Regions from separate parts of the Neobacillus sp. K501 genome, predicted to be linked through region 1. Evidence: riboswitches for the same ligand, from Rfam matches in the RefSeq annotation. Region 1 holds a riboswitch; each other region holds the start of a gene.
What was found. A riboswitch is a leader RNA that binds a small molecule or an ion and turns the genes downstream of it on or off. The one in region 1 is predicted to bind S-adenosylmethionine.
Positions count from the first base shown of each region.

Region 2: another riboswitch for S-adenosylmethionine. It lies ahead of metK (methionine adenosyltransferase); the one in region 1 lies ahead of mtnW (2,3-diketo-5-methylthiopentyl-1-phosphate enolase).
Region 3: another riboswitch for S-adenosylmethionine. It lies ahead of ACWM35_RS19495 (methionine ABC transporter ATP-binding protein); the one in region 1 lies ahead of mtnW (2,3-diketo-5-methylthiopentyl-1-phosphate enolase).
Region 4: another riboswitch for S-adenosylmethionine. It lies ahead of ACWM35_RS12080 (methionine ABC transporter ATP-binding protein); the one in region 1 lies ahead of mtnW (2,3-diketo-5-methylthiopentyl-1-phosphate enolase).

Region 1 is NZ_JBSLYA010000001.1:569,256-573,669, reverse strand. It holds gene ACWM35_RS02820 (carbon-nitrogen family hydrolase) at 1-773, opposite strand, end outside; gene ACWM35_RS02815 (aminotransferase class I/II-fold pyridoxal phosphate-dependent enzyme) at 884-2,062, shown strand; SAM riboswitch class I at 2,138-2,248, shown strand; gene mtnW (2,3-diketo-5-methylthiopentyl-1-phosphate enolase) at 2,454-3,665, shown strand; gene ACWM35_RS02805 (2-hydroxy-3-keto-5-methylthiopentenyl-1-phosphate phosphatase) at 3,666-4,340, shown strand; gene ACWM35_RS02800 (methylthioribulose 1-phosphate dehydratase) at 4,334-4,414, shown strand, end outside.
Region 2 is NZ_JBSLYA010000002.1:641,809-646,222, reverse strand. It holds gene pckA (phosphoenolpyruvate carboxykinase (ATP)) at 1-1,512, opposite strand, end outside; SAM riboswitch class I at 1,732-1,858, shown strand; gene metK (methionine adenosyltransferase) at 2,141-3,340, shown strand; gene asnB (asparagine synthase (glutamine-hydrolyzing)) at 3,569-4,414, shown strand, end outside.
Region 3 is NZ_JBSLYA010000009.1:169,591-174,004, reverse strand. It holds gene ACWM35_RS19505 (MetQ/NlpA family ABC transporter substrate-binding protein) at 1-166, opposite strand, end outside; gene ACWM35_RS19500 (methionine ABC transporter permease) at 180-809, opposite strand; gene ACWM35_RS19495 (methionine ABC transporter ATP-binding protein) at 847-1,872, opposite strand; SAM riboswitch class I at 2,041-2,148, opposite strand; gene ACWM35_RS19490 (O-acetylhomoserine aminocarboxypropyltransferase/cysteine synthase family protein) at 2,273-3,589, opposite strand; SAM riboswitch class I at 3,914-4,014, opposite strand; gene ACWM35_RS19485 (SCP2 sterol-binding domain-containing protein) at 4,091-4,414, opposite strand, start outside.
Region 4 is NZ_JBSLYA010000004.1:294,031-298,444, reverse strand. It holds gene ACWM35_RS12090 (MetQ/NlpA family ABC transporter substrate-binding protein) at 1-674, opposite strand, end outside; gene ACWM35_RS12085 (methionine ABC transporter permease) at 690-1,340, opposite strand; gene ACWM35_RS12080 (methionine ABC transporter ATP-binding protein) at 1,330-2,361, opposite strand; SAM riboswitch class I at 2,449-2,554, opposite strand; SAM riboswitch class I at 2,632-2,731, opposite strand; gene ACWM35_RS12075 (acyl CoA:acetate/3-ketoacid CoA transferase) at 3,403-4,414, shown strand, end outside.

The sequences.
Region 1 (4,414 bases):
TCTGGTTTTCGATCGGCAAAAATAGGAATTTGCTTTCGAACATTTTTTACAAGTTCTAAGTTAAGCTCTGCTGATAATATTTCTTCGTTGCTCCCAGCTTCTGCGATTACTTCCCCCCATGGGTCAATGATCATAGAATGTCCAGCAAATATATTATTGGGATCTTTTCCGGCACGATTACATGCAATAACGAAACATTGATTTTCAATGGCGCGAGCAATTAGCAATGCACGCCAGTGTGCTAAACGTGATTTAGGCCATTCCGCTACAACAAAAAGAACCTCCGCTCCCTGTTCCGTATGGGCCCGAATCCATTCCGGAAAGCGAATATCATAACAGATGACTCCCGCAAAAAGATGATTCTCTAATTCGAACAAGCCTTTTTCCGTTCCTGCTTCAAGGTATAGATGTTCATCCATCAGTTTAAAGAGATGTAGTTTACTATATTGATGGATTAGCTCTCCTTTTTTGTTGATGATAAGGAGGGTATTTTTTACCCCGTTTTCACCTCTGTTAGCTATGGACCCACCAACAAAATGTACCTGATATTTTTGTGCTAAACGTTTTAAAAAAGTGATAGAGTCCTGTCCATCCTTATCAGCAATTTCATCCAGTCGTGTTAAATCGTATCCTGTTGTCCATAATTCGGGCAGCACAATAATATCTGGAGTTTCCATCATGGCTCGGTCAATCAAACGTTCTGCTAATTGATAATTCTTACTTGGTTCACCAAAGCAAATATCCATTTGCAGGCAGGTTATTTTTAATTTCAAAAATGTTCACCCCATTGTAAATTTTGAGAAATTTTTCTTTACAAGCTTTTATAAAAGTTATATCATTTGTGACTAGAATTTCAACATAAAAAAATGAATGGGGTGAGACCATGAAACAATATCCACCATCAGAGCGATTAAAAAGTCTTCCAGACCAGTTTTTTGCTTCACTCGTGAAAAATGTGGGTCAATCGATTGCTGCAGGTCATGATGTGATTAATTTAGGACAAGGTAATCCTGATCAGCCTACTCCGGAACATATCGTGAGAAAATTGCAAGAGGCTGCAACTAATCCCGTTAATCATAAATATTCACCGTTTCAAGGACATCATTATTTAAAACAAGCTATTGCCGATTTTTATTTTAGAGAATACGGTGTTAACCTGGATCCCCATACAGAAGTGGCGATTTTATTTGGCGGTAAAGCTGGATTAGTAGAAATTCCTCAATGCTTATTAAATCCTGGTGATACTATTCTCGTCCCAGATCCAGGATATCCAGATTATTTATCAGGTGTTGCCCTAGCAAAAGCTGAGATGGTAACAATGCCGCTGCGAGAAAATAATCATTTTTTACCCGATTATAACGAAATACCAATAGATGACTTAGAAAAGGCAAAATTAATGTTCCTTAACTATCCAAATAATCCAACAGGGGCAACGGCGACGAAGGAATTTTTTGAAGAAACGGTTCTGCTTGCCAGCAAAAATAATCTTTGTGTGGTCCATGATTTTGCATATGGGGCAATTGGTTTCGATGATAAAAAACCACTGAGCTTTTTGCAAATTGAAGGAGCAAAAGAGGTTGGGATTGAAATCTACACCTTATCAAAAACCTACAATATGGCAGGATGGCGAGTTGGATTTGCTTTAGGGAATGAAAGTGTCATCTCGGCAATTGAGCTTTTGCAAGACCATCTTTATTGCAGTCTTTTTGGGGGAATCCAAGAGGCTGCTGCCGCGGCACTAAACGGTCCACAGAGATGTGTCAATGAATTAAATGAGTTATATGAGCGAAGAAGAAATGTGTTGATACAAGGTCTTCGATCCTTAGGATGGGATGTTAAGGCGCCAAAAGGATCATTTTTTGCTTGGCTAAAGGTTCCTGAGGAATTTTCCTCGGCTGAATTTGCTGATCTTCTTCTTAAGGAAGCACATATAGCGGTTGCACCTGGCATTGGCTTCGGGGAATTGGGTGAAGGCTATGTCCGAGTTGGACTCCTAACATCCGAAGAAAGACTTGAAGAAGCAGTCAGAAGAATCGGCACTTTAAAAATTTTTAAAAAATAGATTGACAAACATTTTATTCTTGGAATAATCTTAAATAAAGTTTAACAACATGGAAATGTATAATATACGATCGTTTTCTTATCAAGAGCAGGCGGAGGGAAAAGCCCTATGAAGCCCGGCAACCGACTTAATTTTTGTGTTAAGCACGGTGCTAATTCTTGCAGCGATGATGCTGAAAGATGAGAAGATGTTAGTAAGTGACACTAACCTCTTCTTTTTTGAAGAGGTTTTTTTATACGTTAAGAAGGTATAAAATTTTAGCAAAGAAGATATTTCGACGTAGTTAAAATTTTTAGGAATTAAGTATAAGTGCAACTAGGCAATCGCCTGCGCCTTACGGCTTGGCGCTAGCCAAGTTTTCTTTACGTTTTTGGAAAAAGGAAGTGTTTGAATGACGGAACTAATTGCAACTTATGTGGTAAATGACGAAAAATATCCGGAAAAAAAAGCAGAGGAAATTGCTTTAGGTTTAACTGTTGGTTCGTGGACGAACTTACCTGAGCTTGAGCAAAGTCAACTTCGGAAGCATAAAGGCCGGGTGGTTTCCATTGAAGGAAATACATCTGAATTGGGAGAACAATCGCTAATTCGAATTGCCTACCCAACAATCAATTTTTCAAATGATTTACCTGCTATTTTAACAACTGTATTTGGAAAGCTGTCATTGGATGGGAAAATCAAATTATTAGATTTGAAGTTTGAGCAGGAATTAAAAAGCCATTTACCTGGTCCTAGATTTGGTATCGAGGGACTGAGGGAGAAAATTGGTGTATTTAATCGACCGCTGTTAATGAGTATTTTTAAAGGGATTCTTGGGAAGGATCTTTCTTTCTTAACCGAGCAGCTTAAGCAACAAGCCCTCGGTGGTGTTGATTTTGTAAAAGATGATGAAATTCTCTTTGAAAATGAATTGACTCCATTTGAAAAAAGAATTTCTGCCGGAAAAATAGTTCTTGAAGAAGTATTTGAGCAAACTGGACAGCGCACTTTATATGCAGTCAACCTAACCGGAAGAACATCACAGCTGAAGGAGAAAGCTAAACGTGCTGCGGAGCTTGGTGCTGATTTACTATTATTCAATGTTTTTTCATATGGATTGGATGTTCTGCAAGAATTGCGAGAGGAGGATGAAATCAGTCTGCCAATTATGGCCCATCCCGCAGTTAGTGGGGCTTTAACCTCATCCTCTCAGTACGGATTATCTCATTCGTTATTACTCGGGAAGCTACTCCGTTATGCAGGTGCTGATTTATCGTTATTCCCATCCCCATACGGAACTGTAGCATTAGAGAAAGCACAAGCTTTGTCAATTGCCAAGGAATTAACAAGAGAAGATGTCTTTAAAAGGGCATTTCCAGTTCCGTCTGCAGGTATACATCCCGGATTAGTCTCATTATTAATACGTGATTTTGGGGTGGATTCTGTCATAAATGCAGGTGGAGGGGTACATGGCCACCCAGATGGTGCTCGCGGTGGCGGTCTTGCCTTCCGTCAAGCAATTGATGTAAGTCTTCAAGGGAAAAGCTTAGCCAGCGGAGCTGAAAGTTATTCCGAACTTAATAAAGCTCTTCAGTTGTGGGGCAATGCTGAGGTGACAATCTAAATGAGTAAGCCTGTCATTTACTGTGATTTTGATGGAACCATCACAGAAAGCGATAATATCATTGCCATAATGAAAAAATTTGCACCCCCAAATTGGGAAGAAATCAAGGATCGAATCCTTGCCCGAGAAATTTCAATTAGTGAAGGAGTAGGGCAGCTTTTTGCGGCATTACCAAGCAGCAAAAGAGATGAAATCACAAGCTTTGTGATTGAAAATGCCAAAATTCGTGAAGGATTTGCGGAGTTTGTTGATTTTGTTCGGTCCGAACAGATTCCACTTTATATTGTCAGCGGAGGAATTGATTTCTTTGTTTATCCCATTCTTGAGAGATATGGTCCGTTTGAAGGGATTTACTGTAATGAAGCCGATTTTTCAGGAGAAACCATCAAGATTCTTTGGCCGTATGATTGTGACTCAGGCTGCGAAAATAAATGCGGCTGCTGCAAACCAAGTATTATTCGAAATTTATCTCAGAATGAAGACCATTATAAAATAGTCATCGGTGATTCCGTAACAGATCTGGAGGCAGCTCGTCTAGCAGACTTTGTCTTAGCAAGAGATTTACTCGAGGAAAAATGTGCGGAGTGGGAAATAAACTATCAGGGATTTACAAGCTTTTTTGAATGTATAGAAGCGATAAAAACTAGGATTGGGGTGAAGAAGCTATCATGTTAAAGGAGAAATGGCTAGAATTAGCGGATGTTAAGGATGAATTATCTGAACGGGATTGGTTCATGGGAACGAGCGGA
Region 2 (4,414 bases), on a different contig from region 1:
TCCAGCCAATTCTTTTGCTTTCGTTTCATAGGCATCAGAATCAGCCCAAGTTTTGTACGGCTGTAGAACTTCATCAGGAACACCGGCGATGTGGAGAGGAATATTTAAACCGAAAATTTCATCCTTTACGGTTTCCACATGATTTAGTTCACCTTCAAGTGCAGCTTGAACCATTGCTCTTGTATAGGAGAGCTTCATCCGGCTGCCCACTCCGTATTCTCCACCCGTCCAGCCTGTATTCACCAGGAAGACATTCGCATTATGTTCAAGAATCTTTTCTCCAAGCATTTCTGCATAACGAGTGGCAGGAAGCGGCAGGAACGGCGCACCAAAGCATGTTGAGAAGGTTGCTTCAGGTGAAGTAACGCCCCGCTCTGTTCCAGCAAGCTTAGATGTGTAACCGCTTAAAAAATGGTACATCGCTTGTTCTTTCGTTAACTTTGAGATAGGAGGTAACACACCAAAGGCATCCGCCGTTAAAAAGACAATCGTATTCGGATGACCAGCAATACTTGGCTGAACAATATTATCGATAGCCTGAATCGGATAGGCTGCTCTCGTATTTTCAGTTAGCGTAGCATCATCGTAATCCGCGATGCGAGATTCTGGATTGAGGATGACATTTTCAAGCACGGTGCCAAAGTGAATAGCATCAAAAATTTGTGGCTCTTTTTCACGTGAAAGATTGATTGTTTTGGCATAACAGCCGCCTTCAATATTGAACACTCCATTAGAGGACCACCCGTGTTCGTCATCACCAATTAAGCGGCGATTAGGGTCTGCTGATAGCGTAGTTTTTCCAGTACCAGATAGACCAAAGAATAATGCTACATCTCCTTCAAGTCCCACATTTGCAGAACAATGCATCGAGAAAATATTATTTTCAGGCAATAAGTAGTTCATGACGGAGAAAATAGATTTTTTCATTTCGCCTGCGTATTCCGTACCGCCTATTAAAACAGTCCGCTGTTCGAAGGAGATAATAATAAAAGTTTCAGAGTTTGTACCGTCAACTGCAGGATCTGCTTTAAAATTTGGGGCAGAGATTACCGTAAAACCTGTTTTATGTGTTAATAATTCTTCATCACTTGGACGGATAAATAATTGATGGGCAAAAAGATTATGCCAAGCGTATTCATTTACAACTTGAATCGGTAACTGGGATTTTTTATCCGCACCTGCAAATCCTTTAAAAACGAAAATTTCTTCTTTTTGTTTTAAGTAATCCAATACTTTATGATACAGGTTTTGGAATACATCCTCTGAAATCGGTTGATTTAAAGAACCCCATGCAATTTTATCCTTCGTTGATTTTTCCATCACTGTAAATTTGTCTTGAGGAGAACGTCCAGTGTACTTACCAGTAGAAACACTAATAGCTCCTGTTGAAGTCAACTTTCCTTCATTTCGAGACAAAATCTTTTCAACTAATTGTGGTACAGAAAGTTGGAGTTGCACGTTACTTCCATCTAATAATTGAGTTAATTCGTTTGGGATATGAACAGAATTCATCGAGGGTACCCTTCCTTTTTTATGTTTTTATCAGTAATATATCCATACAAATAGTATAACACATTAGATTCAATAGTCTATACTAATTAACGAAATTAGGTTGTATTTAATACTATATAATATTATTGGAAAAAGTTCTTTTTTTGTCGGGGGAATCCTTAAAAAATTCATTGACACAGTTCGACATTGTGCGGTATGATTCTACCTTGAACGGATACTCTCTTATCCCGAGCTGGTGGAGGGACAGGCCCAATGAAACCCAGCAACCTGCAATCGAGTAATACGAATTTATTTCTCGAGCAAAGGTGCTAAACCTGAAGCAAGGCTATGCCTTGAACGATAAGAGTGAAAGGCGCGTAAATCAACCTTTCCTCAGATGACGGAAAGGTTTTTTATTGTGATTTCGTGACTTTAATCGCTAATCTTTGTTTCCATCATGAGAATTTCAGAGGGATTTTGTCTAGCTCCAGCGTCTAGGCGCTTTTGCTTTTCTATTCATAAAAATCCTTTGTTTATTTCATACTACTAAGGGAATGAGTTCCGTATCAACCCGAGGTTAAACGGCAAGGTTATACATATTACCCACACAGATAACCTCACTTTATATCATTATATAGGAGGAATTCAGATGTCCAAGAAACGTCGTTTGTTCACTTCTGAATCAGTAACTGAGGGTCATCCGGATAAGATCTGTGACCAAATCTCTGATTCAATTTTAGATGCTATTTTAGCAAAGGATGCCAATGCCCGTGTTGCTGCTGAAACTTCAGTAACAACTGGTTTAGTATTAGTTGCAGGGGAAATCACGACTTCTACTTATGTTGATATTCCAAAAATTGTTCGTGAAACGGTAAGAGAAATTGGTTATACCCGTGCAAAATACGGCTTTGATGCTGAAACTTGTGCGGTATTAACTTCAATCGATGAGCAATCACCTGATATCGCGATGGGTGTTGACCAAGCACTCGAAGCACGTGAAGGTTTAATGTCGGATGAGCAAATCGAAGCAATCGGTGCTGGTGACCAAGGTTTAATGTTTGGTTACGCATGTAATGAAACAAAAGAGCTTATGCCTCTTCCGATTTCATTAGCACATAAGCTTGCACGCCGTTTAACAGAGGTTCGTAAAGATGAGCTTCTTCCTTACCTTCGCCCAGATGGTAAAACTCAAGTAACGGTTGAGTACGATGAAAACGACAAGCCTGTTCGTATTGACACCATTGTTATTTCTACACAGCACCACCCTGAAGTAACATTAGAGCAAATTCAACGTAACCTTAAAGAATATGTCATTAATCCGGTTGTTCCACAAGAACTGATTGATGAAAATACAAAGTATTTCATTAACCCAACAGGCCGTTTTGTTATTGGTGGACCACAAGGGGATGCTGGTTTAACAGGCCGTAAAATTATTGTTGATACTTATGGTGGTTATGCTCGTCACGGCGGCGGTGCATTCTCTGGTAAGGATCCAACAAAAGTTGACCGCTCTGCAGCTTATGCAGCACGTTACGTAGCGAAAAATATTGTAGCAGCTGGACTGGCTGACAAATGTGAAGTACAGCTTGCTTATGCGATTGGTGTTGCAAGACCAGTTTCCATTTCTGTTGATACATTTGGTACTGGAAAAGTTAGTGAAGAAGTACTAGTTGATCTTGTCAGCGAAAACTTCGACCTTCGCCCAGCTGGAATTATCAATATGTTAAATCTTCGTCGCCCAATCTATAAACAAACAGCTGCTTACGGACATTTTGGCCGTAGTGATGTGGATCTTCCTTGGGAGCGTACAGATAAGGCTGAATCACTTCGTACACAAGCTAACATTTAATAAAAAATGCTGTAGTTAAGCTAGAATTTTTACTGGGAGTTGCATTTTACATGTAACTCCCGTTTTCTATTTTACGTCTAAGTTTAAGATAAACGGATATCGTGAAAAATAAATATTATCATTCATTTTTCCAACCATTCTCACTGCCATTTTCAAATAAATAGTGGTAGTATTAGAAGGTATGTTTATTAGAATGGATATTTAGAAATGGAGTAGGTGAGGTACATAATGTGCGGTTTTATTGGTTGTGTACATGACAAAGCACAAAACTATCGTGATGATCAAAAACAACAATTTAAAAATATGAATGATTTAATTACCCATCGTGGTCCAGATGATGATGGCTTTTACTATGATGAGAATATTCAATTTGGTTTCCGCCGTTTGAGTATTATCGATATAGAATGTGGACATCAACCATTAACGTATGAAAATGAGCGCTATTGGATCATTTTTAATGGAGAAGTTTATAATTATGTGGAATTACGTGAAGAACTTCTCAAAGAAGGATTAACATTTGCAACGAACTCGGATACGGAAGTCATTATTGCCCTTTATAGTCATCTCAAGGAAAAAGCAGTTGAAAAATTGCGTGGGATGTTTGCGTTTGTCATCTGGGATAAGCAAGAACAAACCCTTTATGGGGCGCGTGATCCTTTTGGAATTAAACCATTTTTCTATTTTAATGAAGGCGAAAAAACATTTTTTGCTTCTGAGAAAAAAAGCATTCTCCTTGCTTTAGAAAATGAAGAGTTAGACTATGAATCCCTGCAGCATTATTTAACCTATCAATTCGTTCCTGAACCAAGAACCATGACAAAGGGAATTAAGAAGCTCGAGCCGGGGCATTATTTTACTAAGAAAATTGGTTCACCAATGGATATTAAACGCTATTGGAAAGCACATTTTCAACCGGTAAATAAAACTGAGGCTGAATTTACAAAAGAAATTAGAGATGTAATGTTTGATTCGGTAAAAATGCATATGAGAAGTGATGTACCGGTTGGTGCATTCCTTTCAGGCGGGATTGACTCTTCGATTACAGCGAGTATTGCAAAAGAATTCCATCCGGGG
Region 3 (4,414 bases), on a different contig from region 1:
CTTCCTCTAAAATTTCTGCATGAGGAACGTTAGAAGCACCTACGACTAATTCCGTTTTTTCACCAGCTTCTTCACCGCCGCCATCAGACTTCTCTTCTGATGTTCCACAAGCTGCTAAAACCAATACAAATGATACTGCTAATAATAAACTTAACCACTTTTTCATTTTGACCTCTCCTTTATCGTTTATCTAATTTTGTAGTGATAAGATCACCAATAAACTGAATGATAAAAACAATGACTAAGATGATAATCGTTGCAACTAAGGTTACATCGTTTCGACTTCGCTGGAAGCCTTCGAGATAGGCAAGGTTACCAAGTCCACCTGCTCCAATGACACCGGCCATGGCTGTATATCCAACAAGCGCAATCGCCGTAACGGTAATACCAGAAACTAGAGCTGGCATAGATTCTGGGAGTAAAACCTTCCAGATAATCGTATTCGTGGTTGCCCCCATGGATTTTGCTGCTTCAATGACACCTTTATCAATTTCCCTCAAGCCAATCTCAACCATTCGTGCATAGAACGGCGCGGCTCCAATAATTAAGGCAGGGAGTGCAGCATTCTCACCAATCATCGTACCAACCAATAACTTAGTGAATGGAATTAATAGTACGATTAAGATAATAAAAGGAATCGAACGAAAAATATTAACAAAAGCTCCAATAACGGTGTTGACCGGTTTGTTTTCCCAGAGATTGCCTTTACCAGTTAGAAATAACAGCAAACCAAGTAAAATTCCTAGAATAAATGTAGCTAGGACCGATACTCCTGACATATAAAGCGTTTGGACTGTTGCTTCCCACATTTCTTCCCAATCAATTTCTTGAAAATATGGTTGATTACTATTCACTTGTTACCACCTCCACTCCAACTTGCTGCGAGCGAATGTAGTCTACCGCTTTATTCACTTCTGCAACCTCACCATCTAAATGGATAAACAAGGTTCCATAGGAGCCGCTTTGCGTTTGTGAGATCTTCCCTTGGAGGATATTTACGGTCACCTGATGATGACGAATCAAATTGGTGATAACCGGCTGCTCAGCTGATTCCCCAATAAACGTAAGCTGGATAACCTGACCAGAATGGTAACGATCAAGAAGATGCTCCGCCGTTTCTTTCGTTTCTTCCGGCTCGGTAACCTGTTGAACGAATCTCTTTGTAATCGGCTGCTGTGGATTTTTGAATACATCCAATACAGGACCAAGTTCCACCACTTTGCCACTTTCCATGACAGCAACCTGATGGCAAATTTTACGAATGACATGCATTTCGTGCGTAATTAACACGATTGTTAGCCCAAGCCTTTTATTAATGTCAACCAATAATTCCAAAATCGAATCGGTCGTTTGTGGATCAAGTGCCGAGGTTGCCTCGTCACAAAGTAAAACCTTTGGATTGTTTGCAAGTGCTCTAGCAATCCCAACCCGCTGTTTTTGTCCGCCGCTTAGTTGGGAAGGATAAGCATTTTCTCGACCCTCTAATCCGACTAATTTTATTAATTCGTTAACTCGCTTTTGTCTTTCAGGCCCTTTCACGCCAGCGATTTCTAGCGGGAAGGCGATATTCTCACTTACTGTTCTCGACCAGAGCAAGTTGAAATGCTGAAAGATCATGCTAATTTCCTGACGTGCCTTCCGAAGTTCACTGCCTTTTATCTTTGATATCACTCGGCCCGCAACCGTAACAGAACCTTCTGTTGGCAGCTCCAAACCATTTAACATGCGGATTAAGGTACTTTTACCTGCACCACTATAACCAATGACGCCAAATATTTCTCCTTCTTTAATTTCCAGATTCACATTGTCGACCGCTTTGAGCTGTCCCTGCTTGGAAGGAAAAATCTTTCGGACATCTTTTATTGAAATCATCGAATCACCTACTTTTTATCCAGAAAGTTAAATAATAATTACGAAAATTCAGAATGTGTTTCTTGCCTTACATATAGGTTTTGACTGTTTATATGAAAAGATTCTTATTTTACTAAAATAAAAAACCTTTCTGCAGGCGGGCAGAAAGGCATCATAAATGAATCCTTTCTCCCATCTTCCAAAGCATACGCTTTGTGTGAATTGGCACCATTTCAATAAAATATTGACGGTTGCCGGGCTTCATCGGGCACATCCCTCCACCTCTCTTGATAAGAGCATTAAGCAATCCTATATTCAATTAATTCGTTCACTGATTAAAGTAATTATTTTATTACGAAAGCTATCGTATCATGGATAAAAAGAGCTGTCAACGAAATTTTCTTCCTATTTCGAAAAAAAGTTAAGCTTCTGCCTTTAGGGATCCAACACCTGTCGCTGCCTCAATTGCCGCTTCTAAATCCTCGATGATATCGTCCACATTCTCGATTCCAATCGAGAGGCGAATTAAATCCTCGGAAACACCAGAAGCTTTTAACCCCTCAGCATCTAACTGCTGATGCGTGGTGCTGGCAGGATGAATAATAAGGCTTTTGGCATCGCCAACATTGGCAACATGAGCAAATAATTGCACAGAATTAATTACTTTTGCCCCTGCTTCTCGGCCGCCTTTAATTCCAAACACAATCATCGATCCTGCCCCTTTAGGCAAATACTTCGTTGCTAATTCGGAATCAGGATGGGAGGCATGACCCGGGTAGGAAACCCAATCCACCGCAGGGTGATTCACTAAATATTCCACGACCGCTTTTGTATTGGCGACATGCTCTTTCATCCGTACATGCAAGGTTTCAAGACCTAGCGTAAACAAAAAGGCATTTTGTGGGCTAAGTGACGGTCCTAAGTCACGCAGCAGCTGTACACGTGCTTTCACAATGTAGGCCACTGCACCTAGTGCCTCTGCATAGACAAGATCATGGTAGCTGGCATCCGGTGTCGTAAACCCAGGGAATTTCGCTGAATTCCAGTCAAATTTCCCACCATCCACTATGACACCGCCTGTTGTTGTTCCATTGCCTAAAAGCCATTTCGTGGCAGAATGAACGACTATATCGGCACCATGTTCGATTGGCCGGCATAAATACGGTGTAGCAAAAGTATTATCAATGATTAATGGAATACCAGACTCATGAGCAATCTCAGCTACTTTTTCAATATCAAGAACGCGAAGGCTCGGATTACCAATTGTTTCAGCAAATACTGCCTTTGTTTTTTCAGTGATCGCATCACGGAAATTCTCTGGGTTCTCAGGGTCGACAAATTTCACCTTGATCCCGTACTTAGGCAGGGTAACAGCAAATAGGTTATAAGTACCGCCATAAAGAGTAGAAGCTGAAACAATTTCATCCCCAGCCTCAGCAATATTTAAAATGGCTAATGTAATCGCGGCCATACCACTTGCCACGGCAAGGGCTCCAACCCCTCCCTCTAAGAGAGCAATTCTTTCTTCGAAGACGGTGGTTGTCGGGTTATGAATACGGGTGTATATGTAGCCTGACTCCTTTAAAGCAAACAGGTTTGCAGCATGTTCTGTATCTTTGAATTGATAGGCATTGTTTTGGTAAATCGGTACTGCTCTTGCTCCTGTAACCGGGTCTGGAGATAGTCCTCCATGAACACCTAGTGTTTCAAAACGATATTTTTTTTGATTCTCTCCCATACAAACATTCCTCCTATATTTTAATATTGTCTCTTATCGTAATCTAGGCTGATTTCGAAGTGGTTGGATTAAGCGGAGAAATTCCGGTTAATCCGGGAAATAACCCTATTTCCATAAAAATAAGGGAAGTATTTCCGCTTAAGTAGATAAATTTTTTAATATTTCTCCTTTTTTAGAGAGATAAGAGTAAATTCTCCGCTTATTTCCCCTTTCTAAGCTTCAAAATAGAGATTAGCGGAAAATTCTCCGCTTATCGATGTTCCGCTAGAGCAAAAAACTAGCCTATAATAAAAACCCCTCTTCAAGAAGAGGGGCGGTACGCTCTTCTTATCTTTCAGAGTAATACTCTGCTGGAATTAGCACCGTGTTGTATAACCGGTTGCCGGGCATCGTCGGGCCAGTCCCTCCGCCTCTCTGGATAAGATATTTATTGAATTGTCATTATTGATTGAATATTTAAAAAGATAATACACTATTGTAGGAGAAGCCGTCAATAGCTTTTTAGGAAATTAATTTTCTTTTTTGTCCATCAGGCTTTGTTAAATAAAATATCGACTCTAGCAATAATATGGTGCGAAAGGAGCCTGTAACTTTTAACTGCCCGCCCCTCATAAAATATCTTAATTTTTTCTCACCTTTTATTAGGCTTTTTATCGACTCCGCATCACCGGAAATCTCGCAGGAAATTGCTTTTTGTTTATTCTCTTCTAGAAAGATTGCGGCACCACGATGAAAAGCCATTTCGATCGTGTTTTGTTCATAAACCAATTTAATTACAAGCATTTCTAGGTTTTCCATCAATTTCAACAAATGTTCACGCTCTTT
Region 4 (4,414 bases), on a different contig from region 1:
TAAGGTGTTGCTGTTTCGCTTTCTACAAAAATGGCATCTTTCAATGGCTTAAGACCTGCATCATTGGCAATGCCGTTATTGATTAAGGAAGCTGCTACATCTGGCAATGCTCTAGGTGTTTGAGCTGGAACCATTGGGACAAATTCAAGGTTTTTCGGGTTATCTTTTACTTGTGTAAGGTCCCCATTAGCATCAAAATCTTTCGGTAACTTAATTAAGCCAGCTTCTTGAAGCAGTAGTAAGGCACGTCCTTGGTTAGATGCATCGTTAGGAAGAGCAATTTTAGCGCCATCCGGAATATCTTTAATATCCTTGTATTTTTCAGAGTAAATGCCCATTGGCGCAAGAACAGTCGTTGCAATTGGCACAAGGTCAAGATTGTGTTCTTTAATGAAAACATCAAAATAAGCAACCGTTTGGAAAGCATTGACGTCTAATTCTCCTTCAGCAAGGGCCGTATTCGGAGCCACATAATCGGAGAATTTAACGATTTCAATGTTAATTCCCTCCTTCTCTGCCTTTTTCGCGATAAAGTCCCAAATGCGTGTATCTGTGCCGCTAACTCCAAGCTTAATTTCCTTTGTTTCTTTGCCGGAGCTTGTTTTTTCCTCTGAGCAGCCGGCACCAAGTACCGCTAATGTAAAAATAATGATCGATAATAATAGTTTTTTCATGTTACTTCCTCCTCGTTATCTTCTTCTAATTTTCTTTGCTGCAATATTTCCTAATGACTGTAGACCTTGAACGATCACAATCAGAATTCCTACTGTAATCATCATTGTGACAGTGTCAAAACGCTGGTAGCCGTATGTAATGGCCAAATCTCCAATTCCACCGCCACCAACGGCGCCTGCCATTGCCGATGCTCCGACGAGACCGATCGTAGCAATTGTGAGTGCTAATACCAGTGAGCTAAGTGCCTCGGGAATCAAAAATTTAAAAACAATCTGTACCGGGGTTGCTCCCATTGCCTCCGCGGCTTCGATGACTCCGGGATCTACTTCAAGTAGAGAGTTTTCTACTAATCTTGCAATGTAAGGCCCGGCATAGAAGACAAGTGGAACAACGGCTGCTGCCGTTCCAATTGATGTCCCGACAATCAACCGGGTAACGGGGATCATCGCAACTAGTAAAATGATGAACGGTACAGAACGGAAAATGTTAATGATGCCATTCATGATATTGAAAAACGGTAAGTTTTCCAGCAAGTGGCCTTTTCGAGTGACGACCAACAAGATCCCAAGCGGCAGTCCCAGCGCCGTTGAAAACAAGAGAGAGAAGGCCACCATTTGGATGGTTTCAATTAGGGCAGTAATGATTTGCTCGGAATTAACTAGCATGTGCTTTCACTTCCTTTATGCTGATATTCTTCTGGTTGATATAGGTTAAGGCACGGATCACTTCTTTATCAGACCCCTGGAACTCGACAATCAGGTTTCCAAAGGGGATGCCTTGAAGCTCCGTGATGTTTCCAAACAAGACGTTGATATGGATATCAAACTGTTTCGCCAGCTCCGAAAGCAGCGGCTGTCCTGCGGAACCTCCGACAAAATTAATGCGGAACACCTTCTGTACCCCGGCGTGATTGTTGATGATGTCTTTGATTGAATCAGGAAGCTGATCGTTCATCACCGAGCTGACAAAGTTCTTTGCAGTCTGTGTTTTCGGTGCGGAAAAGACGTCAAACACCGTACCTTCTTCAATGATTTTCCCAGCCTCAATCACGGCGACTCGGTCGCAAATTTCGCGAATGACCGCCATTTCGTGAGTGATGATGAGAATCGTGATATTGTACTCTTTATTGATTTTTTTCAACAGCTGCAAGATCGAACTAGTTGTTTGCGGATCGAGAGCTGATGTTGCTTCATCACAAAGGAGGATCGATGGCTGCGTAGCCAAGGCCCTTGCGATTCCGATTCGTTGCTTTTGTCCCCCGGAAAGCTGATCCGGATAGTAGTCAGCTTTATCGGCTAATCCGACAAATTCAAGCAACTCATAGACCCGTTCTCTGATGGCATTCTTCGGAACTTTGGCTAGCGTCAACGGCATTGCCACATTGGCAAACACCGTTTTTGAGTTTAGGAGATTAAAATGCTGAAACACCATCCCAATATTTTTCTTAATCTCACGAACTTCTTTTACCGAAAGGGAAGTAAGTTCGTGACCATCGACGATGACTTTACCAGACGTCGGCCGTTCTAAAAGATTCACACAGCGGATGAGTGAACTTTTACCTGCGCCACTGAAACCAATGACTCCGAAGATTTCCCCCTTATTAATTTTTAAATTAATTCCATTTAATGCGGCTACCTGCTGTCCGCCGCTCTCATAGACCTTTTTTAAATTCTGAAATTCGATCATCCTAATCGTCTCCTTTTCGCGAAAATAAAAAACCCTCTTCTTGGAAATAAGAAGAGGGCGTGCCAATGCAAAGCAAAGGGTGAGCTCTTCTTATCTCTCAAGCATTTTGCGCTTGCTGGATTTGGCACAGTCTCCAATTGGATCCGCTGCCGAGGCTTCATAGGGCCAGTCCCTCTGCCTCTCTCGATAAGAAAGTTAGTATTTGATTGTAAATAAAAAAACCTCTTCTTGAAAAAGAAGAGGGCAAATTTTAATAAACGTATCAGCCTCTTCTTATCTATCAAGTCATACTTGCTGGATTTGGCACAGAACATTCCGTTCCGCTGCCGAGGTGTCATAGGGCCAGTCCCTCAACCTCTCTTGATAAGAAGTAATTTAATTATTTCGTTTTTCGAACTTGTGTATTAATTTAATGCAATAAAACTTAAAAGTCAAACACTTATTTTAAAAATAATCTTATTTTTTCCCCAAGATCGCTTGTAAAATATGGAGATGTTCTTGTCGCCAATGAAATCAATAACCCTCGAAAACCTTATAAATTCAAGTTTTTCATCAATAGGAATGATGTTGTAAATTTGCAAAATGATAAAGACAAACAGGAGAAAAAATTTTTTTATTATTTTTTTCTGCTGTTTATCCAAGAAAAAATAGAGAGTATTCAACAAAAGTGTGAACTTCAGATTTTAACTATCATTTATGGAGAAGAAGGATAGGGATGTTGTTGTTTTTTTGCATCATTCATAAAAACACTTCAAGATATGTAGGTTCGTCGATGAGATGGACCAAAGGGATTGGAGATAAAAGGGGTCTGTCCTCCCTCTTTTCATTCCATTACATCGCACCATTGAATTTTTATCTAATTGTGAGAGTCGCAAAATAGCTACAGAAAACAGGATAAATCTCTGTGATTTTGCGGTCATTGACGGGATTTTGGATGTGACTTACGATGTAAGTGAAATAATTCACAAACAACATATATCGAGGTAAATGAAATTTTTTTAAATAAACATGTGAAATAATTCACAAATTGGAGTGGATAAAATGTCAAAAGTAATTTCAGCCGAAAAGGCAGCAGAATTAATTAAAGATGGTGATACGGTTGCAGCAAGTGGGTTTGGATTATCCTGCTGGGCAGAAGAAATGGGAATCTCGATTGAAGAGCGGTTCCTTAAAACCGGTCATCCGAAAAATTTAACCGTCATGCATGCTAGTGCGGTAGGTAATCGTCGTGACAAGGGTATGAGTCACTTGGGATACGAGGGATTAACGAAGCGGTGGATCGGAGGAATCGCCATTGCTTCTCCAGAAATGGCAAAACTAATTGAAGAAGATAAGTGTGAAGCCTATAACCTTCCACAGGGTGTCATCACTCAGTTGTATCGTGAAATCGCCGCAAAACGCCCAGGCGTTATTACAAAGGTTGGGATGGGAACATTTGTTGATCCTCGCCTAGAAGGTGGAAAAATGTCGCCATCTACCAAAGAAGAGATTGTTAAAGTGATTGAAATTGAAGGAGAAGAATGGTTGTTCTATAAATCATTCCCGATCCAAATTGGCTTAATTCGCGGAACCGTTGCCGATGAAAATGGCAACTTAACGCTTGAGAAGGAAGGCCTTCATATGGAAGTGCTTCCGATTGCCCAAGCGGTTCATAACTCAGGCGGAATCGTTATCGCCCAAGTAGAAACCGTTGCGAAAAGCGGTACGTTAAATCCAAAGGATATTAAAGTACCTGGTATTTTAGTTGATTATATTGTGGTTGCTAAACCGGAAAATCACTATCAAACAGAAAATACCTATTACAATCCGGCATTCTCTGGTCATGTAAAAGTACCAATTGAAAATATCGAAACCATCCCACTAAATGAACGGAAAATCATTGCACGTCGTTCTGCAGCGGAGCTTGTTCCGAGCACCGTTTTAAACCTTGGTGTTGGTATTCCAGTGGATGTTGCAACGATTGCCGCAGAAGAGGGAGTGAGCGACCAGCTAATTCTTACTACAGAAGCAGGTTCAATTGGCGGTGTACCAGCCGGTTTGAAGGACTTTGGAC